2 regions of the Serratia sp. 2723 genome follow, and region 2 is predicted to be linked to the other one. Evidence: predicted binding sites of a transcription regulator. Region 2 holds the regulator's gene; the other holds the start of a gene.
What was found. The regulator LexA, encoded in region 2, represses DNA repair genes until DNA is damaged. The targets are predictions, from matches to a motif close to TNCTGTATGTACATACAGNA.

Region 1: ABIE29_RS19850 (DNA translocase FtsK 4TM domain-containing protein) is a predicted target of LexA. The motif match lies at 6,021-6,040, and genes of this name have one in related genera.

The regions. Positions count from the first base shown of each region.
Region 1 is NZ_JBNDIN010000015.1:95,740-110,866, forward strand. Features, by position in the region: gene serS (serine--tRNA ligase) at 1-233, opposite strand, end outside; gene ABIE29_RS19840 (replication-associated recombination protein A) at 342-1,685, opposite strand; gene lolA (outer membrane lipoprotein chaperone LolA) at 1,694-2,305, opposite strand; gene ABIE29_RS19850 (DNA translocase FtsK 4TM domain-containing protein) at 2,491-5,955, opposite strand; gene lrp (leucine-responsive transcriptional regulator Lrp) at 6,076-6,570, opposite strand; gene ABIE29_RS19860 (hypothetical protein) at 6,788-6,910, shown strand; gene trxB (thioredoxin-disulfide reductase) at 7,262-8,233, shown strand; gene cydD (heme ABC transporter permease/ATP-binding protein CydD) at 8,607-10,373, shown strand; gene cydC (heme ABC transporter ATP-binding protein/permease CydC) at 10,376-12,112, shown strand; gene aat (leucyl/phenylalanyl-tRNA--protein transferase) at 12,143-12,868, shown strand; gene infA (translation initiation factor IF-1) at 12,975-13,193, shown strand; gene clpA (ATP-dependent Clp protease ATP-binding subunit ClpA) at 13,438-15,127, opposite strand, start outside.
Region 2 is NZ_JBNDIN010000018.1:76,758-91,884, reverse strand. Features, by position in the region: gene malK (maltose/maltodextrin ABC transporter ATP-binding protein MalK) at 1-214, shown strand, start outside; gene ABIE29_RS21470 (maltoporin) at 244-1,539, shown strand; gene malM (maltose operon protein MalM) at 1,653-2,555, shown strand; gene ubiC (chorismate lyase) at 2,886-3,407, shown strand; gene ubiA (4-hydroxybenzoate octaprenyltransferase) at 3,425-4,291, shown strand; gene plsB (glycerol-3-phosphate 1-O-acyltransferase PlsB) at 4,360-6,825, opposite strand; gene ABIE29_RS21445 (diacylglycerol kinase) at 7,151-7,519, shown strand; gene lexA (transcriptional repressor LexA) at 7,643-8,251, shown strand; gene dinF (MATE family efflux transporter DinF) at 8,363-9,712, shown strand; gene ABIE29_RS21430 (CsbD family protein) at 10,022-10,231, shown strand; gene zur (zinc uptake transcriptional repressor Zur) at 10,347-10,856, opposite strand; gene dusA (tRNA dihydrouridine(20/20a) synthase DusA) at 11,098-12,108, shown strand; gene pspG (envelope stress response protein PspG) at 12,267-12,485, shown strand; gene ABIE29_RS21410 (quinone oxidoreductase) at 12,782-13,771, opposite strand; gene dnaB (replicative DNA helicase) at 13,939-15,127, shown strand, end outside.

The sequences.
Region 1 (15,127 bases), on a different contig from region 2:
AGTTCGTTCACTTCGCGACGCAGTGGCTCGATATCTTCACCGCGCGCTTTGGCCGCGCCGATGGATTTCGATCGGGAGTTACGTTCTGCCTGCAGTGTTTCAGTTTCTACCTGCAGAACCTTACGGCGCTCTTCTTGCGAACGCAGCAGATCCAGATCGAGTTTAAAGCCTCTGCGAGCCAGTTTTACGGCGACTGCGTCTAGCTCATTACGCAGCAGATTGGGATCGAGCATGCTAATCCTGTGCTTGTTGTTATTGAAAGAGAAATTGTGTTTTATGCCGCAACGGTATAGCCGCATAAAAGAAGTGTGATACCCGCTAACCTTACCGCAACGGCAACGCTAGCGGTAGCGTTTTGTCTGGCTATTTTGATCCTGCTCAGCCAGCCATGCCAACTTTTCACCGATTTTACCTTCCAGCCCGCGCGAGGTCGGATGATAGTAGCGCGTAGTCGCCATTTCCGCCGGGAAATAGCTCTCTCCGGCTGCGTAGGCGTTGGGTTCGTCATGGGCATAGCGGTATTCCGCGCCCAACCCCATTTCTTTCATCAGCTTGGTCGGTGCGTTACGCAGATGCTCCGGCACGTCATAGTCTGCCATCTCTTTGGCATCACGCATGGCGGCTTTAAAAGCGGTATAGACGGCATTGCTTTTTGGCGCACAGGCCAGATAAACGATCGCCTGTGCGATAGCGCGTTCCCCCTCTGCAGGGCCAACGCGGGTGAAGCAATCCCAGGCGGCAATGGCCACCTGCATTCCGCGCGGATCGGCGTTGCCAACGTCTTCAGAGGCAATGGCCAACAGGCGGCGCGCCACATACAGCGGATCGCCACCGGCGGTAATAATACGCGCATACCAGTACAAGGCAGCATCCGGTGCCGAGCCACGCACGGATTTATGCAGCGCTGAAATCAGATCGTAATAGCGATCGCCTTTGTTATCGAAGCGCGCGCTGCGCTCACCAGAGACTTCTTTGAGCAACTCTGGGGTTAATACCCGCATGCCTTTGCCGTCGATTTCCGCCATATCGGCCATCATCTCCAGGCTGTTCAAGGCGCGGCGGGCATCTCCCCCCACCAGTTCCGACAGCATGCGCCTGGTTTCCGGCGGCAGCTCAATGTTTTGATCGCCAAAACCACGCGCCTTGTCTTCCATGGCCTGATCCAGCACCTGGCCGATGTCGTCCGCCGTCAGCGCTTTGAGTAGATACACCCGCGCACGAGACAGCAACGCCGAGTTCAGTTCAAAGGAGGGGTTTTCCGTGGTGGCACCGATAAAGGTAATGGTGCCGTCTTCGATATGCGGCAGGAAGGCATCCTGCTGGCTTTTATTGAAGCGGTGAACTTCGTCAACAAACAGGATGGTGCGGCGGCCTGCATCGCGGTTTTGCCGAGCGCGCTCGATGGCTTCGCGGATCTCCTTGATGCCGGAGGTCACCGCTGAGATGCGCTCAACGTCGGCCCGACCATAGCGGCCAATCAACTCTGCCAGCGTCGTTTTCCCGGTTCCCGGCGGCCCCCACAGGATCATCGAGTGCAACTGCCCTGCCTCGATAGCGCGTGGCAACGGTTTGCCCGGGGCCAGCAAATGCTGCTGACCAATATATTGTGCCAGCGTGGTTGGCCGCATACGCGCGGCCAGTGGCTGGAACTCATTGTGGGAAAAATCGAGTGACATGTTGCTCACGTAGACCTCTACTGCCGCTGGTCGTCCAGCGTCACCCCCTTCGGTGGGGTAAATTTGAATTTGGCAGCATCAACGCCGCTACTCTGCTGGCTCTTCAACTGATAAGCGCTGCGTTGACCATCTTGCTCAACCGCAGCAAAGCTCTTGATGGTGCCGCTATTGGTCACGGTGATGGCAAACTGCTTCAGATTACCGCTGCTGGCCTTTGGCGTCAGTTCGAAATCATCGCCTTTCTGCTTGACGTTGTACTGTTTCCAGTCGTTAGCATCGTTACGGGTGATCAGCATAAAGGGCGTATTGCCAGTGGCGTTTTTCAGCCAGGTGGCCGTCACCTGTTCGACAAACGGGTTGTAGAACCACAGGGTCTCACCGTCCGAAACCAGCACGCTCTCATCCGGCGAGGTCATGTGCCAGTTAAACAGATTGGGGCGTTTTACCCATAATTCGCCTTCCCCTTGCTGCACCGCAGCGCCGTCGCTACTGGTGACCGATTGGGAGAAGCTGGCATGGAAACTGTTTACTTTCGCCAGACGACTTTGCAAATCTTGCGCGGCATCCGCCAATACGGAAGTAGAAGCGAATCCCGAAAGCAGACAACAGGCAATCAACAGTTTTTTCATTATTCCAGATACCTTATGAAATGCGTTTACCGCAAACTGGGTCAATATAACCCTGAACACCTCCACTCTACCCGAAGCACTCGGCCAACAGCCAGAGCACTATTCCGATAAAGCAGGGGTTTACGCTTCTTTGCACAAGGGCCGCAAAGCGGCCCTTTTATTATGGTTACAGCGCCTGATGGCAATCAGTCATGCCGTGGCGGGGCCAGCACCTCACGGTTACCGTTATGCCCCTGCTCGCTGACAATGCCCTGCGCTTCCATCTGCTCGATGATACGCGCGGCCCGGTTGTAGCCGATGCGGAACTGGCGCTGTACGCCGGAAATCGAAGCGCGGCGTTTATCCACCACAAACTCGACTGCCTGATCGAATAGCGGATCCAGCTCTTCGTCACCGTCCAGACCACCACCTGCACCACCCTCACCGTCTTCACCGGCGCTGAGAATGCCCTCTTTATACTGTGGCCGCTCACGCGCTTTCCAGTCTTTGACCACGGCATGAACTTCCTGATCGCGGACAAACGCCCCGTGCACACGCACCGGTATCGAAGAGTTCGGTGCCAGATACAGCATGTCGCCCATCCCCAGCAAGGATTCCGCTCCGCCCTGATCGAGAATGGTGCGGGAGTCGATCTTGCTCGATACGGTAAAGGCGATACGCGTCGGGATGTTGGCCTTGATCAAACCGGTGATCACGTCCACCGAAGGACGCTGGGTTGCCAGCACCAGGTGGATCCCCGCAGCACGCGCTTTCTGTGCCAGGCGAGCGATCAGCTCTTCAACCTTTTTGCCCACCGTCATGATCAGATCGGCAAATTCATCCACCATCACCACGATGTACGGCTCTTTTTCCAACACCGGCGGCGTGATATCCATGCTGTCGCTTGGCTTCCAGAACGGATCCGGGATTGGCCGCCCCATCGCCTCGGCCTGATCGACCCGCTCGTTGTAGCCCGCCAGGTTACGAACCCCCAGGGCAGACATCAGCTTATAGCGGCGCTCCATCTCGGCCACGCACCAACGCAATGCATTGGCGGCGTCTTTCATATCGGTAACCACGTCGGTCAGCAGATGCGGAATACCTTCATAGACCGACAGTTCCAGCATTTTCGGGTCGATCATGATAAAGCGCACTTCTTTCGGCGTGGCCTTATACAGGATGCTGAGGATCATGGCGTTGACCCCTACCGATTTACCGGAACCGGTAGTACCGGCCACCAGCAGATGCGGCATTTTACCCAGATCGGCGACCACCGGTTGGCCCGCGATATCTTTACCCAATACGATCGCCAGAGGCGATGGATTGTCACGGAAGGCGGGGCAATCCAGCACTTCGCGCAGATACACGGTTTGCCGTTTGACGTTCGGCAGTTCCAGCCCGACGTAAGGTTTACCCGGGATCACCTCCACCACACGCACGGCGGAAGTTGACAGCGAACGAGCCAGATCGCGCGACAGGTTGGAGATACGCGCAGCCTTGACGCCGGGAGCCAAATCCAGTTCGAAACGGGTAATGACCGGGCCAGGCAGAATATCGACCACGTCAGCCTTGACGCGATAATCCGCCAGGCTGGCTTCCACCAGCCGCGCTTTCTGTTCCAGCGCAAAGGTATCGACCGGTTCGACCTCTTTCGGGGCCTCGGTCAACAGATCCAGCGTTGGCAGTGGCGTAGTCGGTTTCTGCAGCGGCATATCATTGCGCATCAGGAATGGATGGATCAGGCTGTCCATCGCTGGCGCGGGCGGTTGCTGCTGAACGGGTGGCTGATAAGTCTGTTGCGGCTGGTAACCCGGCGCAGGGGGAGTTTGTGGACGCGGTGCCTGATAAGCGGGCACCTCAGGCTCAAACTGCCCGAACGGCACATCGTCTTCCAACTCGCTTTCCTGTTCGATGCTATCCTCAAGCTGTGGCGACAGGGTAAACAGCGGCTCGGTTGGGCCGTCATCCACCAGATCTGCCATCGGTGAGAAACTGTAGGCCTGGCGAGTATCCACCGGACGAGTCACCGGAGCCGGTTCTGGTTCAGGCTGCGGTTGTTCTACGCCATAGCGTGCCTGTTGCTGCGCGGCAAATGCCTGACCGAGTTCGGCCTCACGCTGCGCATCTTCGTCATCCTGTTGATATTCTTCTTGTTGATACTCTTCGCCATAGCGCTGGCTTTGCTGTTCGGCAAAAGCTTGACGCAATGCGGCCTCTTGCAAGGCTTCATCTTCTTCCTGCGGATTGCTGACCGGTTCTGGCTGAGGCTCATCCCCACGGTTACGCTGCTCCTGTTCCGCAATACGCTGCGAAGGCAGCTTGATGCCGTAGGAAGCCAGCTCACGCCGAGTTGGAATACGCACCGGATTTGGCCGTGGCAGTTCCGGACCGATGCCCTGCTTGACCTGCGAACTCGCATCGCTGGTGGCAGTAAACGCAGGCATGAAGGTGTTGTTAACCACGCCGGCGGTCGCAGCGGCTACCGCTGGCTTCACGACCTCTCTGGCGCTGAAACCCGTTGAGCCAATGACATCGTCGCTATCCCGCTGGGCCGCAGAGAAATCAAACGGTGACGGCTCTGGTTTTGGCGTCACAGGGGTCTGCCAGTCACCCAGGCGCGGCTCATGTTCCTCACGATAAGGCTCCGCTACGCGCGTCGTTCTCGGTGCCGGTGTCTCTTCAGGCAGTTCAAACGAATACAGCGGTGGCGTGTCTTGTGGCTGCGCAGGGGTTAATGGATGCTGATTGATAGAAGCAGGCGCTGTCGGGGCCACGGTGACCGGAGCCTGAACGGCCGCTTTCGGCATTGCCGGGATATCGCTAACGACCGGCGCTGGCTCGGCAAGCGGAAGGTCATCATCGCTGGCACGCAACCCACTCAATAAAGGATCTGCGGCATCTTGCGCTTCTTCTTCGGCGGTTTCGGTCACGGAAGAGGCAGAGAACAACGCATCGTCCTCATCTACTGCCATAGCAGCAGGTGCCACATGTTGGCCGCTTTCCTCGTGCTCATCGAACACGACATCGTCATCGTCGTGATAGCGGTCTTCACGGCGTGAACGGTTAGTCATAAAGGTAGCTGCGCCCAGCACTACACCACCAATTTTTTCCGCAATGACCAGCCATGACCAACCGGTGAACAGCGTCAGCCCCACTGCCCAAATGCCGAGCAGCGCCAAGGTGGCGCCAATGCCGTTAAACCACGGCAACATGGCATTGCTTAGCAGGCTGCCAATCACCCCGCCGGAAGCGAAGTAATAGAGATCGTCAACGTTCAACGCCGCCAGGCCACACGAGGTAAGCACCAGCGCCAATGTGCCGATCAAACGTAACGAGAGCCCAAAGAAATCGACGTAGTCGCCGTTATCGCGCTGACGGTAACCCGACAGACACAACACCAGCATAATCGGCGGGATCGCATAGGCAAGGACCCCAAAGGTGAAGAACAACGTGTCGGCCAACCATGCGCCTACTCCGCCGCCCAGATTGTGGATAGGCTCATGCCAGGCAGTTTGCGACCAACTAGGATCGGAAGGATTGAAACTGACCAACGCAGCCATGAGGTAAACGGCAAAAATGGCCACCACGATCAACACAGCCTCGAGCAAACGCCGCCCACTGCTGAGTTTTTTCAGGGTAACTTCTTTATCTTCTGTGTATTCCTGGCTCAAGAAAGGCACTCCAGGTTCCTGTTGACGGATAGAGTAACGGCGCCGAGAAGTTTCCCCGGCGCCAAAACTGTATGAATAAACAGGAGTGTAACGAATTTAATCAGGTTTTGCACCTGCACCTTACCGTGTTTTGATAACCAGACGGTTACTCTGTTTGACTTCTTCCATCACGACGTAAGTACGGGTGTCATTCACCCCCGGTAAACGCAACAGAGTTTCGCCCAACAGCTTACGGTAAGCTGACATATCCGGCACACGGGTTTTCAACAGATAGTCGAAATCACCGGAAACCAGATGACACTCCTGAATTTCTTCAAGCTTTTGCACCGCAGAGTTGAATTGCTCAAACACATCCGGCGCACCGCGGTTCAACGTGATTTCCACGAAGACCAGCAGGGAAGCATCCAGATAATGCGGGTTAAGCAATGCGGTATACCCATGAATAAAGCCTTGACGCTCAAGACGGCGCACACGCTCCAAACAAGGGGTTGGGGATAACCCCACGCGCTTCGAAAGTTCGACGTTCGAAATGCGCCCATCCTTCTGCAACTCATTAAGGATGTTGCGATCGATACGGTCAAGATCTTTACCCGGGCGTTTTTTAGTATCTACCATTATTATTGTCTCTCTTATGTTCTTCCCTGCACTTGCCACACCCTAGCCAACGTCAATGTGCAAGGATTGGTTCCAAGCGAAGACCCGATGCCTGTGTTCAGCGGTTCATTCCCCCAAGGGGAACAAGATACGTAATATCAACCGCCCTTGTGCTTCTCGTTCCTACCATCTTCCGTCGTTGCCCAGCCCGTCTGTCACCTCCGGGCAACGAATTCAAATGATTTACGTTCAGAAATCCATCAACCGCCGCCAGGGCAAACCCTCCCTCACCCATCGCGCCCCGGCAATATTCTACCTGGGTGGCGAAAATGCCTACGATTTGCTGCTGGCACGGGGTTAATTTCTTCTTCACTATGATGTTTTCGCAAATGCGCAGCGGATTGTCAAAGCAAAAGAAGTAAAATCAGTAGAACGTACCGCCAGTAAAACTGAGCACCTGATTTTTTATCAAGAATTTCCTTATTCAAAACCGGGTAGTTATCCACATAAACCCGACAAAAACCGCATTTTTGACCCATTGCTGTACAAAATTATCGCTGCCATTACCCCGCCCTGCCCAAGGATAAAATATCGGCTAATAGGCGCGGGTTATCAAACAAATCGGTAACAACATCTCCTGGCGCTTTTTTTACTGCCGCATTTTCCCTACAATCGGTTTCATTGTCCGCCATTGTGGTAAACGAGGTTATTCATGGGCACGGCTAAACATAGCAAATTATTGATCCTGGGCTCTGGCCCGGCTGGCTACACCGCAGCGGTTTATGCTGCGCGCGCGAACCTGAACCCGGTATTGATCACCGGTATGGAGCAAGGCGGTCAGTTGACCACCACCACCGAAGTCGAGAACTGGCCAGGCGATGCCGAAGGCTTGACCGGCCCGGCGCTGATGGAGCGGATGCGTGAGCACGCGGAAAAATTCGACACCCAGATCGTGTTTGACCATATCAACAGCGTCGATCTGCAGAACCGTCCTTTCCGCCTGTTTGGTGACAGCGGTGAATATACCTGCGATGCCTTGATTATCGCTACTGGGGCATCGGCCCGTTATTTAGGTCTGCCATCGGAAGAGGCTTTCAAGGGCAAAGGGGTCTCTGCCTGTGCCACCTGCGATGGTTTCTTCTATCGCAACCAGAAGGTCGCCGTGGTCGGTGGGGGCAACACCGCCGTGGAAGAAGCGCTGTATCTGTCGAATATCGCCTCTGAAGTTCACCTGGTGCACCGCCGCGACACTTTCCGCAGCGAAAAGATCCTGATCAATCGCCTGATGGAAAAAGTGAAGAACGGCAACATCATCCTGCATACGGACAGCACGCTGGACGAAGTGTTGGGCGATCAGATGGGCGTCACCGGGATGCGGTTACGCAGCACCAAAGATGCAGAGCAAACCAAAGAGTTAGAGCTTGCCGGCGTATTTATCGCGATCGGTCACAGCCCGAACACCGCGATCTTTGGCGGGCAGCTTGAGCTGGAAAACGGCTATATCAAGGTGCAGTCCGGTATTCACGGTAACGCGACCCAGACCTCCATTCCCGGTGTATTTGCCGCAGGCGACGTCATGGATCACATTTACCGCCAGGCAATCACTTCAGCCGGAACGGGCTGTATGGCCGCACTGGATGCCGAACGCTATCTCGACGGTATCGCGCAGGCCGAAGTCAAATAACTCTTCAGCGACAAACGTTTCCGAGGCGGCCAAGTGGCCGCTTTATTTATTTCCAGCCCAGCCTGTACCGAAAACGTCACTATGGCCTGAATTTTGAAAGGAATTTGGAACCGCAGATATTCCTCATCCGGTTCACTACTTAGCTACAGTGCCAGGCGGGCGCAGCATGCGGCGCCCCTGCGGTCGAACATGTGCGATTCCTACCAATTCAACAACGTTGCCACTTTGCCATCAGTCTCATATTTATTTCACGTCTACCGAGTGACGAGGTAACATTAGCGTTCACTTGTCTTATTTCCCGCTGAGACAAACACTTTTTTAACAGTACGTTAACCACGCCTGCTACAACAGGCATCGGCGACGCAGACACCTGATGAAAAAAACCAGACAGCACCAGTTAACCCGTTGGCTCAAAACACAGAGTACGTTGGCGCAGCGTTGGCTGCGTTTATCCATGCTGTTAGGTCTGGCAAGCGGCATTTTGATCGTCGCTCAGGCCTGGCTGTTGGCCTCCCTGCTCCATGCGCTGATTATTGAGCATCAACCCCGTGGCGAACTGGTTTCGTCGTTTATCGGGTTGGCCGCCACCTTTGCCTTGCGCGCCTTCCTGAGCTGGTTGCGCGAACGGGTCGGCTTCATCTGCGGGCAGGTTATTCGCCAGCGTATGCGTGCACAGGTAATGGATAAGCTGCAACAGCTTGGCCCCGCCTGGATCCAGGGCAAGCCCGCCGGGAGCTGGGCCAGCATCATCGTTGAGCAGATCGAGGACATGCAGGATTACTATTCCCGCTATCTGCCACAAATGTATCTGGCCGTGTTTATCCCGGTGCTGATCCTGATCACCGTCTTCCCGATCAACTGGGCGGCCGGATTTATCCTGTTGGCGACCGCCCCGCTGATCCCGCTGTTTATGGCGCTGGTCGGTATGGGGGCAGCCGATGCCAACCGCCGTAACTTTGTCGCGCTGGCACGGCTCAGCGGCAATTTCCTCGATCGCCTGCGCGGCCTGGATACCCTGCGCCTGTTTAATCGCGGCCAGGCGGAAACCGATCACATTGCCAAATCCTCGGAGGATTTCCGCCAGCGCACCATGGAAGTGCTGCGCCTGGCCTTCCTCTCTTCCGCCGTGCTGGAATTTTTCGCCTCGATTTCCATCGCCGTGGTGGCGGTTTATTTTGGCTTCTCCTACCTCGGTGAACTGGACTTTGGCAGCTACGGCACTGGCGTAACGCTGTTTGCCGGTTTTCTGGTGCTGATCCTGGCACCGGAGTTTTTCCAACCGCTGCGCGATCTGGGTGCCTTTTACCATGCCAAAGCCCAAGCGGTAGGCGCCGCCGAAGCGCTGGAAACCTTCCTGGCTGCCGAGGGTGAACTGGTTGGCAATGGCACCCAAATGCTTAATAGCGAAGAACCACTGACCTTGCAGGCTCAGCAGTTGGAAATCCTCTCGCCGAATGGCGTAGTGCTTGCGGGGCCGCTTGATTTTACCTTGCCTGCCAACCAGCGCATTGCCTTGGTCGGGCTTAGCGGTGCCGGGAAGAGTTCGTTGTTGAATCTGCTGCTGGGCTTTCTGCCCTATCGGGGCTCGTTGCTGATCAACGGCATCGAACTGCGCGAGCTGGCTGCGGTCAACTGGCGTCAGCAACTGGGCTGGGTGGGGCAAAACCCCCATCTGCCAGCCCAAACGTTGCGGGACAATATTTTGCTCGGCTACCCGCAGGCCAGCGAGGCCCAATTGCAGCAGGCCGTCGAACAGGCTTACGTCAGTGAATTCCTGCCGCATTTGCCAAAGGGGTTGGCAACCGATCTGGGCGATGGCGCTGCCCGCCTTTCCGTTGGGCAAGCTCAGCGTGTGGCCGTAGCGCGAGCGCTGCTCAGCCCCCGTCGCTTGCTGTTACTGGATGAACCTGCGGCCAGCCTGGACGCCCACAGCGAACGTTGGGTGATGCAGGCGCTGAATGCCGCATCCCATCAGCAAACCACGCTGTTGGTCACACACCAGTTGGAAGATACTGAAGATTATGACCAGATTTGGGTGATGGACAGCGGCAAAATCGTGCAGCAGGGCAACTATGCCACGCTCAGCACCCAGCCCGGTCTGTTTGCCAAACTGATTGCACACCGCAGCGGGGAGCTATAATCATGCGCGTTTTGCTGCCATTCCTGGCGTTGTATCGCCGCCACACGTTTCTGATTTTACTGGGTATTGTGCTGGCTATCGTCACCCTGCTGGCCAGTATCGGCCTGCTGGCGCTGTCCGGCTGGTTCCTGGCTGCCTCTTCGCTGGCCGGGCTGGCGGGGTTGTATACCTTCAACTACATGCTACCGGCCGCTGGCGTACGGGGCGCGGCAATCTTCCGTACCGCCGGGCGTTATGCAGAACGGGTCGTCAGCCATGACGCCACCTTCCGCGTGTTGTCCCATCTGCGGGTATTTACCTTCCGCAAGATCCTGCCGCTGTCACCAGGTGGTATTGCCCGCTTCCGTCAGGCCGAGCTGCTCAACCGCCTGGTTGCCGACGTCGATACGCTCGATCACCTCTACCTGCGCGTTATTTCGCCGATGGTCAGCGCTGCGGTGGTGATTATGGTAGCCACCTTCGGCCTCAGTTGGCTGGATGTTCCGTTAGCCCTGACGCTAGGCGGAATTTTGTTATTGCTGCTGCTGGCCGTTCCGCCAGTCTTCTATCGCGCAGGTAAGCCCATCGGGGAAGCGTTGACCCTGTTACGCAGCCAGTACCGTACCGACCTGACCGCCTGGCTGCAGGGGCAGGCCGAACTGGTGGTGTTTGGCGCGCTGGACGGTTTCCGGCAGAAGCTCAATGTAACCGAACAGCACTGGCAGAGCCGTCAGTGGCAACAGGCTTCGCTAGGGGGGATCGCCCAGGCGCTGATGATCCTGGCAAGTGGCCTCACCGTCACGCTATTGATGTGGCTTGCCGCTGCGGGGATCGGTGGCGATACCCAACCCGGGGCCCTGATTGCCCTGTTTGCCTTTGCCGCCCTGGCCTCTTTTGAAGCCATGATGCCCGTCGCCGCCGCGTTCCAACATCTGGGCCAGGTAATCGCTTCGGCAACCCGGGTCAAGCAGATCATCGATCAGCAACCAGAAGTCACCTTCCCTGCCAGCGGTCCAGCCTCACAGCCGGGCGCAGCGCTACAGTTGAGCGAGGTATCCTTCACCTATCCCGACCAGCCGCTACCGGTGTTGAACAACGTGACGTTGAACATCGCCGCTGGAGAGCATATCGCGCTGTTGGGCCGTACCGGCTGTGGTAAATCGACCCTGCTGCAATTGCTGACCCGCGCCTGGAATGCCGACGCTGGCCAAATCCTGCTCAACGAGCAACCACTGGCCAGCTATGATGAATCTACGCTGCGCGCCATGACTACGGTAGTGGGCCAACGGGTGCATATCTTCAGCAGTACCCTGCGTGAAAACCTGCGTATCGCCGCACCTGCGGCCAACGATGAGGCGTTAAACCTCGCACTGCAACAAGTCGGCCTGGATAAGCTGCTGGAAAACGAGGGGCTGAATGCCTGGCTGGGTGAAGGTGGCCGCCAGCTTTCCGGTGGTGAGCAACGCCGTCTGGGCATTGCCCGCGCCCTGCTGCATCAGGCACCGTTACTGTTGCTGGATGAGCCAACCGAAGGGCTGGATGCCGAAACCGAGCAACAGATCCTGGCCCTGCTCCGCCAGCATTGCCGGGGCAAAACGTTGATTCTGGTGACTCACAGACTCTATGGGCTGGAACATTTCGATCGCATCTGCGTGATGGACGGCGGCAGTATCGTGGAACAGGGCAGCCACGCAGCACTGATGCGCCAGCCTGGCCGTTACGCCCAATTCCGCCAACGTATCAGTAATCTATCGCTGTAAAACCGCCCGTGGGCGATGCTGAGAGGTTTTATGCGCATTGTTAAGCTGTCATCGCAATCCGTGGCGTTTCCTTCACCTGAGGCCGCCCTGCGCGATCCTAACGGTTTGCTGGCCATTGGCGGTGACCTGACGCCTGCGCGGCTGCTGGCAGCCTATGAGCGCGGGATCTTCCCCTGGTATTCGCCCGGGGAAGCCATCCTCTGGTGGTCACCGGACCCACGGGCGGTGCTGTTCCCAGCGCAATTCCATGCCAGCCGCAGCCTCAAGCGATTCCTGCGCAACCCGCCGTTCCGCATTACCCTTAATCATGATTTTGCCGCCGTGATCGCCGCCTGCTCATACCGCCCCGATGAAGGCACCTGGATCGGCGAGCAGGTGCAGCAAGCCTATTTACAACTGCATCACCTCGGGCACGCCCATTCCATTGAAGTATGGCAGGGGGAAGAGCTGGTCGGCGGCCTGTATGGTGTCGCCCAGGGAGCTCTGTTCTGCGGAGAATCGATGTTCAGCCGCACCACCAACGCTTCAAAGTGTGCTTTATGGGCGTTTTGCCGCCATTTTGCCGGTTATGGTGGAGAATTGGTTGACTGTCAGGTGCTTAACGCTCACACTGCCCGGCTTGGAGCGAGAGAAATTCCCCGCCGCCAATTTTTGCAGCAGTTGAGCAACCTTCAGCGCAGGGTGTTAGCGCCGGAATGCTGGACAGCGCAAGTCATACCCCCACAGCTGGTTGAACTGCCCTCCCAAACTGACTAATTTTGTGGAATCGGTGCATTGTTCACCGACACTCCTTTACATAATGTGGGTTTTTCGGCATTATCTTGCCGGTTAAAAACTAAGGTAGTTAGACCTAGAGGATTCGATGGCCAAAGAAGACAATATTGAAATGCAGGGCACCGTTCTTGATACGCTGCCGAACACCATGTTCCGTGTTGAATTGGAAAACGGGCACGTGGTTACCGCTCATATCTCCGGTAAAATGCGCAAAAACTATATCCGCATCCTGACGGGTGACAAAGTCACTGTAGAGCTGACCCCGTACGACCTGAGCAAAGGCCGCATTGTCTTCCGTAGCCGTTAATCGGCTCACCCGTCGCCAGCCACTGGCGACACCGAGGATGTGATCCCTCAAAAGAGCCCTTTCCGTTTACCCCCGCAGCAACGTTCTCCACCGAGTTGTGTTGGCGCAGGTAAACTGAGAGGGCTCACTCATTTTGTTGGAGGCGAACATATTCGCCCCGACCTGGTTCAATTTCGTAGTCCGTGAAATTCACGTATAAAAAAAGCGATGCCAAGGCATCGCTTTTTCGTTACCAGCCTACCGCTTAGTGCACCGCACCTTCATCCGCTTTACGCTTCTGGGCGCTGAGGAAGTGGTAAGTCAGCTGTTTCTTGTCTGCGTCCAGCTCGACTTTCACCGAGCCGCCGTCAACCAGAGAGCCAAACAGCAGTTCGTTGGCCAGCGGTTTTTTCAGGCTTTCCTGCATCACACGCGCCATTGGACGAGCGCCCATCGCACGGTCATAGCCTTTCACCGACAGCCAGTCACGCGCTTCGTCGCTCACTTCCATCGACACGCCCTTGGCATCCAGTTGTGCCTGCAGTTCGACGATAAACTTGTCGACCACCTGCTGGATCACCGCAGGAGACAGGTGGTTGAACCAGATGACGTTGTCCAGACGGTTACGGAATTCTGGCGTAAACACCTTCTTGATCTCGTCCATCGCGTCGATGCTGTTGTCCTGTTCGATCAGGCCAATCGATTTGCGTTCCGTTTCACGTACCCCGGCGTTGGTGGTCATCACCAGGATCACGTTACGGAAGTCTGCTTTACGGCCATTGTTATCGGTCAGCGTTCCGTTGTCCATCACCTGCAACAGCAGGTTGAACACGTCCGGGTGCGCCTTCTCGATTTCATCCAGCAATACTACCGCGTGCGGATGTTTGATCACCGCATCGGTCAGCAGGCCGCCCTGATCGTAGCCGACGTAGCCCGGAGGCGCACCAATCAGACGGCTGACGGTATGACGTTCCATATATTCGGACATATCAAACCGCAGCAGCTCAATATCCAGCGCCTTCGCCAACTGCACGGTAACCTCGGTTTTCCCCACCCCGGTCGGCCCGGCGAACAGGAAGGACCCCACCGGCTTGCGATCCTGCCCCAGACCGGCACGGCTCATCTTGATCGCTTCGGTCAGCGCCTCGATGGCCGGATCCTGGCCAAACACCAGCATTTTCAGGCGATCGCTCAGGCTTCTCAGCACGTCGCGATCGCTGGCGGAAACGGTTTTTTCCGGGATACGCGCAATGCGTGCAACCACGGATTCGATATCCGCCACGTTGACCGTTTTCTTACGCTTGTTCACCGGCAGCAACCGGCTACGCGCACCAGCCTCATCGATCACATCGATCGCCTTGTCCGGCAGATGACGGTCGTTGATGTATTTCACCGACAGCTCCACCGCAGCACGTACCGCTTTAGCGGTGTAACGCACGTCATGGTGCGCTTCGTACTTGGTTTTCAGACCGTTGATGATCTGAATGGTCTCTTCCGGCGTCGGCTCGGTAATGTCTATTTTCTGGAAGCGACGCGCCAACGCACGGTCTTTTTCGAAAATATTGCTGAATTCCTGATAGGTGGTGGAGCCAATCACCCGGATCTTGCCGCTCGACAGTAGCGGTTTGATCAGATTGGCGGCATCCACTTGCCCACCGGAAGCCGCACCGGCACCGATGATGGTGTGAATTTCGTCGATAAACAGGATGCTGTTTTTATCCTGCTCCAGCTGTTTGAGCAGCGCTTTGAAGCGTTTCTCGAAGTCGCCACGGTATTTGGTACCCGCCAGCAATGAGCCAATATCCAGCGAGTAGAGCGTGCAGTCTGCCATCACCTCTGGCACGTCGCCCTGCACGATCCGCCAGGCCAGCCCTTCGGCAATGGCGGTTTTACCTACACCGGATTCCCCCACCAGCAGCGGGTTGTTTTTACGGCGGCGGCACAGCACCTGAATG
Region 2 (15,127 bases):
CGGTGAAGTCCAGGTGGTGGAGCAGCTCGGCAACGAGACGCAAATCCATATCCAAATTCCGGCAATTCGTCAAAACCTGGTTTACCGCCAGAACGACGTGGTGCTGGTAGAAGAAGGTGCAACATTCGCCATCGGCCTGCCGCCACACCGCTGCCACCTGTTCCGCGAGGACGGTACGGCGTGTAAACGGCTGCATCAGGAACCGGGTGTTTAAAGCATCAAGGTCTGTATAACAGGAGAATAATGATGACTACTCTGCGCAAACTTCCTCTGACTCTGGCTGTCGCCGCCGGTGTCTTATCCTCATCAGCGATGGCGGTGGATTTCCATGGCTATGCACGTTCCGGTATCGGTTGGACCGGGAGCGGTGGTGAGCAACAGTGTTTCCAGTCCACCGGCGCCAGCAGTAAGTACCGTCTTGGTAACGAATGTGAAACCTATGCGGAACTGAAACTGGGGCAGGAAGTGTGGAAAGAGGGCGACAAGAGCTTCTACTTCGACACCAACGTGGCCTATTCCGTGTCACAACAGTCTGACTGGGAATCCACCAGCCCGGCTTTCCGCGAAGTGAACGTGCAGGGTAAAAACCTGATCGACGCGTTGCCAGGTGCCAACATGTGGGCCGGTAAGCGCTTCTATCAACGTCATGACGTCCATATGATCGACTTCTACTACTGGGATATCTCAGGTCCTGGTGCCGGTCTGGAAAATATCGACCTGGGCTTCGGCAAGCTGTCTGCTGCCGTGACCCGTAACACCGAATCCGGTGGTTCCCTGGGTTACATCGACAACCAGCGTGACGAGCGTCCAACCGTCAACGACACCTTCGACCTGCGTTTGGCTGGCTTAGAACTGAACCCTGGCGGTACGTTGGAACTGGGTGTGGATTATGGCCGTGCCAACGAGCAAGACGGTTACCACCTGGCCGACGGGGCAAGCAAAGACGGTTGGATGTTTACTGCGGAACATACCCAGAGCATCCTGAGTGGCTACAACAAATTCGTGGTGCAGTACGCTACCGACTCCATGACCGCGCAAAACAATGGCCGCAGCCAAGGCGCTTCCATTGACAACAACGGCAGCATGATCCGCGTGCTGGATCACGGTGCCATCGACTTCAACGATGATTGGGCAATGATGTACGTTGCCATGTATCAGGACGTTAACCGCGACAATGACAACGGCACCACCTGGTACACCGTGGGCGTGCGCCCAATGTACAAATGGACGCCAATCATGAGCACCTTGATGGAAGTCGGCTACGACAACGTGAAGTCTCAACGTACTGGCGATCGTAACGGCCAATACAAAGTGACCCTGGCACAACAGTGGCAAGCGGGTAACAGCATCTGGTCACGTCCGGCGATCCGTGTCTTCGCGACCTACGCCAACTGGGATGAGAAGTGGGGCTACGCAAACAACGATTCTGGCGCGGGTTACAACGCAGGTACTGCCTATAACGATACCAGCATGCATACCTTCAGCCGTGGTAAAGACAGCGAAGTCACCTTCGGTGCCCAGATGGAAATCTGGTGGTAATACTGGCTTGACGGGAGGGTGCCTACGCGCCCTCCCTCTTATCGTTTAACCGGCAGTAGTGCGCTTGCCTGCCCGCTGCCGGGATATACGCTCAAAGCGAGAGGGTAATAACAATGAAAAAAAATCTACTGTCACTCTGCCTGTCTCTGGCGCTGACCGTCGGCGCACCGCTGGCGGCCTATGCCGATACCCCGGCCAACGTTGCCGTCGCACCGGCCATCAGTGCCGCCACCCTGCAAAGTTTGCCTTGGCAGCCGTTGGTGCCGCCGGTTAGCCAGGATGTCCAACTCAATAACGTCAGCCCACAGATCAACCAGGGCCAGATCCAGGGGGCCGTTGCTGCATTTACGCTGCCGGCCGATCGGGGATCGCTGGAAATCCAACTGAGCAGTCTGGCCAATAAAACCTCAATCTATGCCCCTAGCGTATTGGTGCTCGATGAACATATGCGCCCGGCGGCCTATTATCCGAGCAGCTATTTCGCTTACCAGCCACCGGGCGTGATGTCTGCCGATCGGCTGGAAGGTACGTTGAAATTGACCCCTGCGCTGGGGCAAAAACAGATTTATCTGTTGGTGTACACCACCCAGCAGGATCTGACTAAAACCACCACGCTGACCAATCCGGCGAAAGCCTACGCCCAGGGGGTGGGTAACGCGGTACCGGATATTCCGGATCCGATCGCCAGCCACAGTACCAGCGGCACGTTGAAGCTGAAGGTGACGGCAGAGCAAGGGGCCAGCAACATCATGATTGGCATGCTGCAATCGGCTCCGGCAACGCCACCGGTGGTGGTGGGTGCCACCGCTCCGGCAGTTGCGGCTCCAGCACCGGTTGCCACCGCACCGGCAGAGCCGATGCTCAATGACACCGAGGCTTACTTCAATAACGGTATCAAACAGGCGGTCAAGGCAGGGGATATCGATAAGGCGCTGAAACTGATGAATGAGGCCGAAAAACTGGGTTCGACCACCGCTCGTGAAACGTTTATTGGCAGCGTGAAAGGCAAGGGGTAATCCCCCACGCTACCGATGCTGGCTTGATGATTGGTGCGCTTCGGCGCACCTTTTTTCCTCTGCCCGACCGCGTTTCCCCACAGGTAGCCAGCAGACGGGCGCTATCCCTTTGCCACGTTGCCTGGGCCTGATGCCAACAGCGTGAACTCCCTCGAGTTATGACATCTTCCATTACGACAGCCTGCCGTTTTACCCCCTGAGCATGGGGGACGCGTTACGTCACGAATCTGCCTGCCGCTTTTGCATTTCTGCGTTACAATGGACTTCTGTTAACAGTTTGTATGGCTTGGCGCGGCACGCAGGGCGCAGCCTCCGGCCTGGAGTAGCATCATGTCTGGCAATAGGGATCCCATCCTGCCGCCTATTGAGTGGCTGTCTGAACCTTCCTCAATACCTGCCGCCGTTAGCGATTGGCTGATGGAGTTAGGTTCCATGACCCGCCGTTTTGAGCGCCATTGTGGCCGCGTGCAGGTAGAACCACAGCGTGAATGCTTCATCACTCGCGACCAGCTTGCCGAAGAGGCGCCTCATCTGCCACACAGTGAGCGCTATTGGCTGCGTGAAATCGTGTTACTGGGTGACGGCCAGCCTTGGCTGCTGGGGCGTACGGTGATCCCACAGGAAACGCTGACCGGGCCGGATCTGGCTCTGGTCGATCTGGGGACGTTGCCACTGGGCCGTTATCTGTTCAGCAGTGAAAGCCTGACGCGCGATTATATCCATGTTGGTCAGCGGAAGGATCTTTGGGCTCGGCGTTCTCGCCTCCGTCTGGCGGGAAAACCATTATTACTGACGGAACTGTTTCTACCGGCCTGTCCACTGTATACGGTGGAAAAGGGTACTCCGGCATAATTAGGGGAGAAAGAACTTTGGAAGGGAGCGTGATTCAAAGCAAATGGCAAGCCTATTGCCATCTGATGCGTATCGATAAGCCGATTGGCACGCTATTGTTGCTGTGGCCTACCCTGTGGGCATTGTGGTTGGCAGGGGGGGGAGTTCCTTCACCATCGATATTGCTGGTGTTTGTGCTTGGCGTTTTCCTGATGCGTGCTGCGGGTTGCGTGGTGAATGACTATGCCGATCGCGCTTTCGATGGGCATGTGAAACGCACCGCAGGCCGCCCGATGCCGAGCGGTCGCGTCAGCGATAAAGAGGCCAAGATCCTGTTTGTCTCGCTGGTACTGGTTTCCTTTGCGCTGGTGCTGACGTTGAACGCCATGACCATCTGGCTGTCGCTGGCGGCGCTGGCGCTGGCCTGGGTTTACCCGTTTATGAAGCGGGTGACCAATCTGCCGCAGGTGGTGTTGGGGGCGGCGTTTGGCTGGTCGATCCCGATGGCCTATGCCGCTGTCAGCGAGTCGCTGCCACTGAGCTGCTGGTTGCTGTTTCTGGCCAACATCTGCTGGACTGTGGCTTACGATACCTTGTATGCCATGGTCGATCGTGATGACGATTTGAAGATTGGTATCAAATCCACCGCGGTGCTGTTTGGCCGCCATGACAAGCTAATCGTCGGGTTGTTGCAGTTTGCTACGCTGTTGCTGATGCTGTGGGTGGGTTATCTGATGCAACTGGGGGGCGCTTTCTACTGGTCGCTGTTGCTGGCTGGAGCGTTGTTTATCCATCAGCAAAAACAGGTGGCTGGCCGCGATCGCGATGCCTGCTTCCGGGCCTTCCTCAATAACAACTACGTTGGCTTGGTGCTGTTCATCGGAATTGCGCTTAGCTACGTGTGATTTACCCAAGGCAAAAGTAAAAAGGCATCCATTATCGGATGCCTTTTTCGTGGTAACTGACCTGCAAGTTACTCGTCTTCTTTTGCCACTTCAGCCGTTAGCGCTGGGGTATTGGTTTCTTCCGGCATGCTGACGCTTTCGATGGTCAGCTTGATTTCCGGGGTGATCAGATCGCTCAACATGGTGTAAACCTCCATGGTGTGCTCGCGGATCGCATCGCCAATATCATTGATAAAGCCTTCTTCACGCAGCGTCGCCACCAGGGTGGAGAACACCGCCTTATCGAAGAATTCCGGCGCGTTGATGCCATGCAGCACCGACAAACGCTGGGCCATAATGCGGCTCTCTTTCTCCAGGGCACCCCGGTTGATACTTGGGTTGGCGCTGAGGATTGACATGGTGATGGCGTAGCGTTGCAGGGTTTCACGCACCCCGGCCGCCAACAGCTGCAACGGACGGATGCGCGCAGGGTTCAGCACCAGCTCATCGCCTTTGCTGCAAATCAGCTGCTGACGTATCAACTCTTCGATCAGCGGTTGCAGCACTTCGGCTAGCTGTTCTTTGTCGTAACGCAGGAACAGCTCGGCCTTCAGCATCGGATAGATCAGGCTGACCTGACGCAACAGCTCAACGCGCGATACGCGGCGGTGATGCATCACGATAGAGGCGATCAGCGAAGGCAGTACCAGCATATGATGGATATTGTTGCGATAGTACGTCATCAGCACCGCCTGCTCGCGAGGCAGAATGATGATGTCGCCGATGTTGTCCTTCTCCACTTCAAACTTGTTCATGTTTAAAGCGTGATCCAGCAACTGGTCTGGCGTTTGTGTTGGTACGGTGGCGTCCGGTGCATAAGGCACGTTACGCATCAGCTGTAAGTAGCATTCCAACTGTTCAAGCAACTGCTCACGGGTCAGCGAACGTTGGCGTGAGGCCAGCAGTGCGGTGGAACACAGGTTCATGGCGTTGGCAGCAGCAGCGTTGTTGATACGCACCATGATCTGAGCCGCCAGATCGTTGACCGCAGGCGTCAGCCAGCTTGGGCGCTGTGCTTCTATCGGGTCGATAGACTCACGCCAATGCGGGACGTTTTGGTTCAGGTAGGTAGTCAACGGCAGCGGTTCGCCAAAGTTCACGTAGCCCTGGCCGAGGTTGCGTAGCTTGCGCAAGCCGCGCACCATTTGCAGCAGGCTCTCTTTCTCTTTGGTCGCGCCACGCAACTCTTTGGCGTAGGTACCTACTTCCATCACGTGCTCGTAACCGATATAAATCGGCACCAGGGTGATCGGACGGGTACCGCCGCGCAGCATGGCCTGAATGGTCATCGACAGGGTGCCGGTTTTCGGTTCCAGCAGGCGGCCAGTACGGGAACGCCCGCCTTCAACAAAGTACTCGACCGAGTAACCACGGGTGAACAGCTCACCGAGGTATTCACGAAATACGGTTGAATAGAGTTTGTTGCCCTTGAAGGTGCGGCGGATAAAGAACGCGCCCAGGCGGCGGAAGATCGGCCCGGCAGGCCAGAAGTTCAGGTTGATGCCTGCCGCGATATGCGGTGGCACCAGCCCTTGATGGTAGAGCACATAGGACAGCAGCAGATAGTCCATATGGCTGCGGTGACACGGCACATAGACGATCTCGTGGCCATCCTGCGCCAGCTGACGCACGCGCTCGGCGTTGGTGACGTTGATGCCCTGATACAGCCGGTTCCAGGTCCAGCTCAACACGCGGTCGGACAGGCGCACCGTTTCATAGGAGAAATCGGCGGCAATTTCTTCCATCAGCGCAATCGCGTTCTGCTGGGCCTTCTCGTGGGAGATCTTTTTGCTGCGTGCTTCGTCTTCGACCGCTTTTTCAATCGCCTTGGAGGCCAGCAGCTTGTTGAACAGATCCTGACGGGCAGGCAGGCTTGGCCCAACGGCAGCCAGGCGCTGGCGTGCGAAGTGCATGCGTGCGACACGGGCCAGTTTTTGTGCGATGGTCTTATCGGTGCCGTGCTCGGTCGCCATTCGGCGTAGGGACACGGTGTTGGAGAAGCGGACAAAGCTGTCGCGCCCCAGCCACAGTACGGCGAAGAACTTCTGTACGCCGTTCAGCAGGCGTAAATGCGGTGTGCCGTGGCCTTCGCGCCCAGGGGAGCGGCCAAACATCACCGATACCGGCAACATCTGAATATCGAGATCCGGGTTGCTGCGGTGCAGATCCAGATAATCGTGGAACAGTTTTACCGACTCTTCTTTTGGCGTGTAATAACGGAACAGGCGTGGGCCATCGTGGATAAACACGTAGCTTGGCAGCACGGTGCCATCGATTTCCAACGGGTTAAGAGGATCGGGCAGATCTTGCGCCAGACACTGGGTGCGCAAGGTGAGTAAATCCGCCTTGGAATTATAAGGTAAAACATACAAAATCGGTCGTGAGGGATCCAACCCTAACTCCGTGACCGGATCTGAAGGGATAACCTTACTTCTTACCAACATTTTTAGCGGTAAGTTCAATATCTTATAATAGATTTTACGCCAACCTGACATGACAACGTGAAGCCTCTTGTTAGCAATTCGCCGCAAGCATACCAGAAACCGGGTAGCAGATCTGTGGCGTTAAGAAATCCACCGCCGTTCACGGCAATGGAGGTGCATAGTTGAATTATTATACCCGAGTTGACCGCTTTAGCGCATTTATGCGCTCGCGGCATGGGGACATCCCTGTACGGCATAGCCAGGTGATTAAGGTATGCCAACCTTGCTGTATACTGCGCTGCGATAAAAATGTGATTGGGCCGGCAAATCTGTCTGGAACGTTGCGGTTGGCAACATGCGGGTACATGATCCATCTTGGAGAAAGGCGTTCTTAACTATGGCAAATCAAGCAACTGGCCTGACGCGTATCATTAAAGCGGCAGGCTATTCCTATAAAGGTTTAATCGCCGCCTGGCAGAACGAAGCCGCATTCCGCCAGGAACTGGTGGCGACGGTGGTGGCTATCATCGTGGCGGTTTGGCTGGATGTGGGGGCGATAGCGCGCATCTTGTTGATCGGCTCGGTGCTGCTGGTGATGATTGTCGAAATCCTCAACAGCGCGATTGAGGCCATCGTCGATCGAGTAGGCACGGAATATCACGAGCTTTCCGGGCGGGCCAAAGATATGGGGTCGGCGGCGGTATCGCTGGCAATTATTCTGGCGCTGTTCGTTTGGGCTTCGGTACTTTGGCAGCATTTGGCGTGAAAACCGGCAGGCATCGTTGCGATCCCGCTCGCTACCTGCTGATTTTTATTTATTCTTCGGTTCCCAATCCAGACTTAGCTGTATATACTCACAGCAAGACTGTATAAACAAACAGGGGGCGGAATGAAAGCACTAACTACCAGACAGCAAGAGGTCTACGACCTGATTCGCGATCATATTTCGCAAACGGGCATGCCACCGACGCGTGCCGAGATCGCAATGCGCCTGGGGTTCCGCTCACCAAATGCCGCAGAAGAGCACTTGAAGGCGCTGGCTCGCAAAGGCGTTATCGAGATCATCTCCGGAGCTTCACGCGGCATCCGCCTGTTGATGGAAGATGAAGAGGGGTTACCTCTGGTGGGCCGTGTGGCTGCCGGTGAACCTCTGTTGGCTCAGCAGCACATTGAAGGGCACTATAAGGTGGATCCTTCTCTGTTCAAGCCTAATGCCGATTTCCTGCTGCGCGTTAGCGGCATGTCGATGCGCGATATCGGCATTCTGGATGGCGATCTGCTGGCAGTGCATAAGACTCAAGACGTACGCAACGGCCAGGTAGTCGTCGCCCGCATTGAAGACGAAGTCACGGTCAAGCGCCTGAAGAAACACGGCAACGTCGTCGAACTGCTGCCGGAAAACAGCGAATTCCAACCGATTGTGGTCGATCTGCGCCAGCAGAACTTCACCATCGAAGGCCTGGCGGTGGGTGTGATCCGCAACGGCGACTGGATCTAACCGCTTTACCTCGTATTACAGCCCTTTAAAACGGCAAACTTCGCCCCATCTCTGGGGCGATGTCAATTCTAAGCTACGCTAAAATCCATGCTTTTACGGGAACATATCGCCATGCGCCTGCTTTCTGCCTTCACCAGTGACACCGACAAAGCTCTGTGGCGTCTGGCGTTGCCGATGATCTTCTCCAATATTACCGTCCCCTTGCTTGGCCTGGTGGATACCGCCGTTATCGGCCATCTCGATAGCCCTAGCTACCTTGGCGGGGTCGCGGTGGGGTCAATGGCCACCAGCTTCCTGTTTATGTTGTTGCTGTTCCTGCGTATGAGCACCACCGGGCTGACTGCGCAGGCGCTGGGGGCGCAAGATCCCTACCGGCTGGCTCGTGCCTTTATGCAGCCATTATTGTTGGCGCTGGTCGCTGGCTTGGCGATTGTGCTGTTGCGAGCTCCGCTGATCGCCCTGGCGCTGAACATCGTGGGTGGCGATCGGGAAGTATTGGTACAGGCCAGGCTGTTTCTGGAGATCCGCTGGCTGAGCGCCCCGGCAGCGTTGGCCAATATGGTGTTGCTCGGCTGGTTGCTGGGTGTGCAGTACGTGCGGGCACCGGTGATCCTGTTGATTGTCGGTAACCTGCTGAACATCGTGCTGGATATCTGGTTGGTGATGGGGCTGGGTTGGAACGTGCAGGGGGCTGCGACCGCCACGGTGATTGCGGAGTATGCCACGCTGTTGCTGGGGGTGTGGTTAGCATGGCGGGTACTACGCATGCGGGGTATTTCGCTGGCGATGCTGCGCACCGCCTGGCGTGGAGATCTACGTCGCCTGCTGGCACTTAACCGCGACATCATGCTGCGCTCGTTATTACTGCAACTGTGTTTCGCCTCGTTGACCATTCTGGGAGCCCGCATGGGCGGAGAAGTGGTGGCGGTGAATGCGGTGCTGATGAATCTACTGACCTTTACCGCCTACGCTCTGGATGGTTTTGCCTATGCGGTGGAAGCCCATTCCGGCCATGCCTATGGTGCGAGGGACGGGCGGCAACTGCGTAAAGTATGGCTTGCGGCCTGTCGACAGGCTTGCCTGGTTGCCTGTGGTTTTGCCGTTATTTATCTGTTCGCCGGGCAACGGATTGTGGCGGGCTTAACCTCGCTGCCGGAGTTGCGTGCGCTGGCAAATCATTATCTGCCTTGGCAGGTGGTGCTGCCTCTGGTGGGGGTTTGGTGCTACCTGCTGGACGGCATGTTTATCGGTGCCACCCGTGGCGCAGAGATGCGTAACAGCATGGCGGTAGCCGCCGCGGGCTACGGGCTGACGTTGTTCACTCTGCCGATATTGGGCAACCACGGTTTATGGTTGGCTCTCGCGGTATTCCTGGCCCTGCGCGGGGCTGCTTTGGGCTGGGTATGGCATCGCCATAGCATACGCGGCACCTGGTTTTCATCCTCCATCCGCGGTGGCTAACGATCGGCGAAAAGTGCAGAATTATTGATGAAATTTAACGGATGTTTATATTTTGTTACATCTGACGCAGCGGTTTTGGTTCGCTTGCTTACTGTTTTAATAGCGTTTTTTACTATTAAGATTTTTCTCATCAAGATTTAATGCTGCTTTGTAGGTATTTTGCGTGATGGGTGACTATAGTTAATCACGTGGCTGGCGAATTAAGCCCGCGCTTAATTGGCAACGGATACATTAGATAACCTTAAATTTGACTCAGTTAAGTCCAGCCAGATTTATCTAAAACTGACAACCAAGAGTAACGGAGAGATTATGAACAAAGATCAAGCCGACGGTAACTGGAAGCAGTTTAAAGGTAAAGTGAAGGAAAAATGGGGCAAGCTGACCGATGACGATATCACCGTGATCGAAGGGAAACGCGAACAGCTGGTCGGTAAAATCCAGGAACGCTATGGCTACCAGAAAGAGGCAGCCGAAAAAGAAGTCAAAGCCTGGGAAGAGCACAGCAAGTATCGTTGGTAGCGCGATGAGCCGCTGAGTATTGCGGCGCTACGACACCATCCGGCCTGGCAGATTTCCCCCCTGCCACGGTCACGGGAACAAGGATGTACCCGCTCCCTCCTGCAATCCAAACCGCTTATTTTTTCTTTACCACAATGCTGTGGTCATGATCGCAATCGTGTTGGTTTTCACAATTTTCTACCACCACGCAGGCAGAACACAGACCGTGGGCTTCCACTACGCTATGGCGCAGCACAAATCCTGATTCTTGAGCCATTTTCTGCAAGGTTTCTTCCACCCCTTCGGTAGTGCGCTCCGTGACCTGTGCGCAGCGATCGCAGATAAACAGGGCAGAAGTGTGCATCGGTTGTTCGAAGTGATGGCACAGCACATAGCTGTTTGCCGATTCAACGCGGTGGATGAACCCCTGTTCCAGCAAGAAATCCAGTGCACGATAGACCGTAGGTGGCTTGGCCTGCGGCTCCGCCACGCGCAGTAAATCCAGCAAATCGTAAGCGCTGATGGCACCGGGTTGCTCAGCCATCAGGCGTAACACTTCCAGCCGTTGCGGGGTCAGTCGCACGTTGCGTTGCTGACAGAGTTGTTCAGCCTGCGCGAGCAGCTTTTCCTGGTTGGTTGAGTTCATGGCAATTATCCGGCTATGCAAAGAAGTCGATTTTATCATGTTTCAGTGTAATCGCCGAGGGTTGCCCCGCTTTCGCTAAATTGCTGCGTGGCGAGGTGTATAACAGCCGTGGTGTTTCTCTGCCCAGGATGAACGACGATTTTCCCAAGAGCGTCGATTGTCGTTATAATAGCCGTTTGCGGCATCGGCACAGCGCGTCGGTTGTCGAGTCCCGGACTTATCAGGTAGCCAGTAACTCAGCATGACGAAAGATATTAACAACACTCAATACGCCGCCAATCGTTTCTCCATTGCCCCTATGCTGGACTGGACCGATCGCCATTGCCGTTACTTCCACCGCCTGTTGAGCAAGGAAACGCTGCTGTACACCGAAATGGTGACCACCGGTGCGATCATCCACGGTAAAGGTGACTACCTGGCATACAGCGAGGAAGAGCACCCTGTTGCTTTGCAGCTAGGAGGCAGCGATCCGGCTGCTCTGGCGCACTGTGCCAAACTGGCGGAACAGCGTGGCTATGACGAGATTAACCTTAATGTTGGTTGCCCGTCGGATCGGGTACAGAATGGCATGTTCGGCGCTTGTCTGATGGGGCAGGCGACGTTGGTGGCCGACTGTATCAAGGCGATGCGCGATGTGGTGTCGATCCCGGTGACGGTAAAAACCCGTATTGGTATCGATGACCAGGACAGCTACGAGTTCCTGTGCGACTTTATCTCTACCGTTGCTGGGCGTGGGGAATGCGATATGTTCACCATTCATGCCCGTAAAGCCTGGCTTTCCGGCCTGAGCCCGAAAGAAAACCGCGAAGTCCCTCCGTTGGACTATCCGCGTGTTTATCAGTTGAAACGTGACTTTCCGGCGTTGACCATTGCGATCAACGGTGGCGTAAAAACGCTGGAAGAAGCTCAACAGCATCTGCAACATCTGGACGGTGTGATGATGGGGCGCGAGGCGTACCAAAACCCAGGCATTCTGGCGCGAGTGGACAGCGAGATTTTCGGCCGCCAGAGCGAGGTGATGGACAGCGTGGCGATTATCGAGTCCCTGTATCCGTATATCGAGCGCGAGCTGGCGAACGGCACCTATCTGGGCCACATCACTCGCCATATTCTTGGCCTGTTCCAGGGCATTCCTGGCGCGCGCCAGTGGCGTCGCCATCTGAGTGAAAATGCCCATAAGCCAGGAGCCGATGTGCGCACCGTCGAGCAGGCTTTGGCTTTGGTGCGTTCACCGCGTACCGAAATGGCATAATCTGCAAAAAACTTGACTAAAAGTTGGTTTTTTTGACCAGTAGCGTCATCGGCTGTGGCGCTATTTTTATATAAATTCAATAAGTTATCATTTTCTTCAAGTTGGCACGTTTCTTGTAAAGAACAAGACAGACCTATTGTTTTGCCAAGGAGCAACCCATGTTAGAACTGTTCTTTCTGATCGGCTTTGTCGCCATGCTGCTGGTAACGGGTATCTCACTGCTGGGCGTGATGGCTGCATTATTTGTAGCTGCGGCTTTTATGCTGTTGGGGGGGCTATTTGCCATGGTGTTTAAACTGCTGCCGTGGCTGATCCTGGCGGTGGTTGGCGTGTGGATATACCGCTCGATGCAGAAACCGCAGATGCGGCGCTATTAATGTTTTTTGCCTAAATATCAGTCAGTCACGCTGAAACTCACCAGGCAGATTGCTTGCCAGTGTGGCGGGGATCACAGCTTGGTGTTTTAAATGCGAATGCGGCACATTAAACATATTTTTTACTTATCGAGGCTGCTAGGATGACTCCCGCAGCAGTGATGCTAACCATTTTCATCACCGTGAGAGCTGACAAGAGTGTTGCTCTAAAGCAACCCCCATCTCTGGCGGACTCTGCTCTACCCCTACAAAGCGCAGTAAACTGGAAAGGGCTCCTTATGGAGCCCTTTCTTTTTGTGCTACAGGCCAGGGATCAACAGGCTGGAACCGCTGGTCTGGCCGCTTTCCAGGATCTGGTGTGCCCGCTGGGCATCTGCCAAGGCAAACTTCTGTGTTGCTTTCACATCAACTTTAATTGCACCGCTGCCAATCAGCGAAAACAGCTCGTTACTGGCAAACTGTAACTCCTGACGGTTGGTGATGTAACCATTGAGCGAAGGGCGGGTGACGTACAGCGAGCCTTTCTGATTGAGCAACGCCAGATCGACGCCGGTAACCGGGCCGGAGGCATTACCAAAGCTCACCATCAGCCCGCGGCGCTTCAGGCTGTTCAAGGAATCCTGCCAGGTACTTTGCCCTACGGAGTCATAGACCACGTTAACTTTCTCGCCGTTGGTCAGTTCAGCTACGCGCTGGACGATATTTTCCTGGCGATAATTGATGGTGGCCCAGGCCCCGGCACGCAAGGCTTGCTCGGCTTTTTCGTCAGAACTCACGCTGCCGATCAGTTTGGCTCCCAATGCTTTGGCCCACTGGCAGGCGATCAGCCCAACGCCTCCTGCGGCGGCATGGAACAGGAAAACCTCACCCGGCTTGACCTCATAGGTTTGGCGCAGCAGATAATGTACGGTCAACCCTTTGAGGAACGAGGCTGCCCCCTGTTCGAAAGTGAGGTTATCCGGCAGGATGGCCACCTTTTCCAATGGAACGTTGTGAACTTCACTGTAGGCACCCAGTGCGGACTGGGCATAAACCACGCGATCGCCCGGTTTGACCGCGCTGACACCTGCCCCGACCTTGATGACCACCCCAGCCGCTTCGGTACCTAACCCGCTTGGAAAGTTTGCCGGTGGGTACAGGCCGCTACGTACGTAAGTATCGATATAGTTGATACCGATCGCCTTGTTCTCGACCTGAACCTCCCCCGCAGCGGGATCGACAGGAGTAAAATCAACATACTGCAGCACTTCCGGGCCGCCGGTGGCGGAGAATTGGATGCGTTTTGACATGTCGCTACCTCGTTTAAATGGCTGTTTTCACCCTACGCTTATCAGCCCAGACTATCTAGCCCGTTGCACTGTGATTAATCCTTTTTTGCGCAGGGAATCATGGCTGAAAATCACGTATACTCTTGCGTCAGCTACCCCCATTCGCAACTGAATAAAGAATAGGCTTCATGGCAGGCAAAAAACCAACCAACAAGACAAACACGTACGAACCCAGAGACCGCCAGATGGAAGGGCTGAAGATGCCGCCACATTCGCTGGAGGCGGAGCAGTCCGTGTTGGGCGGTTTGATGCTGGATAACGAACGCTGGGATAACGTGGCGGAGCGTGTGGTCGCCAACGACTTCTTCAGCCGTCCACACCGCCTGATCTTTACCGAAATGCAGCGTCTGCTGGAAATGAGCCGGCCCATCGACCTGATCACGCTGTCCGAGTCGTTGGAACAGAGGGGCGATCTGGAAACGGTGGGCGGTTTTGCCTATCTGGCCGAATTATCGAAAAACACCCCCAGTGCGGCCAACATTGGCGCGTATGCCGATATCGTGCGTGAACGTGCGGTAGTCCGTGAAATGATCTCCGTCGCCAACGAAATCGCCGATGCGGGTTACGATCCGCAAGGGCGCAGTAGCGAAGATCTGCTCGATCTGGCCGAATCCCGGGTATTCCAGATCGCGGAAAACCGTGCCAGCAAAGATGAAGGCCCCAAAGGCATCGAACGTATTCTGGAAGATACCGTCGCCCGCATTGAGCAGCTCTATCAGCAGCCGCACGACGGCGTCACCGGCGTAGACACCGGCTATCACGATCTCAACAAGAAAACCGCCGGTCTGCAAAAGTCTGACCTGATCATCGTCGCTGCCCGTCCGGCAATGGGTAAAACCACCTTTGCGATGAACCTGTGCGAACACGCTGCGATGACGCAGGATAAACCGGTGCTGATCTTCAGCCTGGAGATGCCCTGCAACCAGATCATGATGCGTATGTTGGCCTCGCTATCGCGCGTGGATCAGACCCGTATCCGTACCGGCCAACTGGATGATGAGGATTGGGCGCGGATCTCGAGCACCATGGGGATCCTGCTGGAGAAGCGCAATATGTATATTGACGATTCCTCTGGCCTGACGCCTACCGAAGTGCGCTCACGCGCGCGGCGTATTTTCCGTGAACATGACGGGATCAGCCTGATCATGATCGACTACCTGCAGTTGATGCGTGTGCCGTCACTCTCCGACAACCGTACCTTGGAGATTGCCGAAATTTCCCGCTCGCTAAAAGCCTTGGCGAAAGAGCTGCAGGTGCCGGTGGTGGCGCTGTCGCAGTTGAACCGTAGCCTGGAGCAGCGTGCCGACAAGCGTCCGG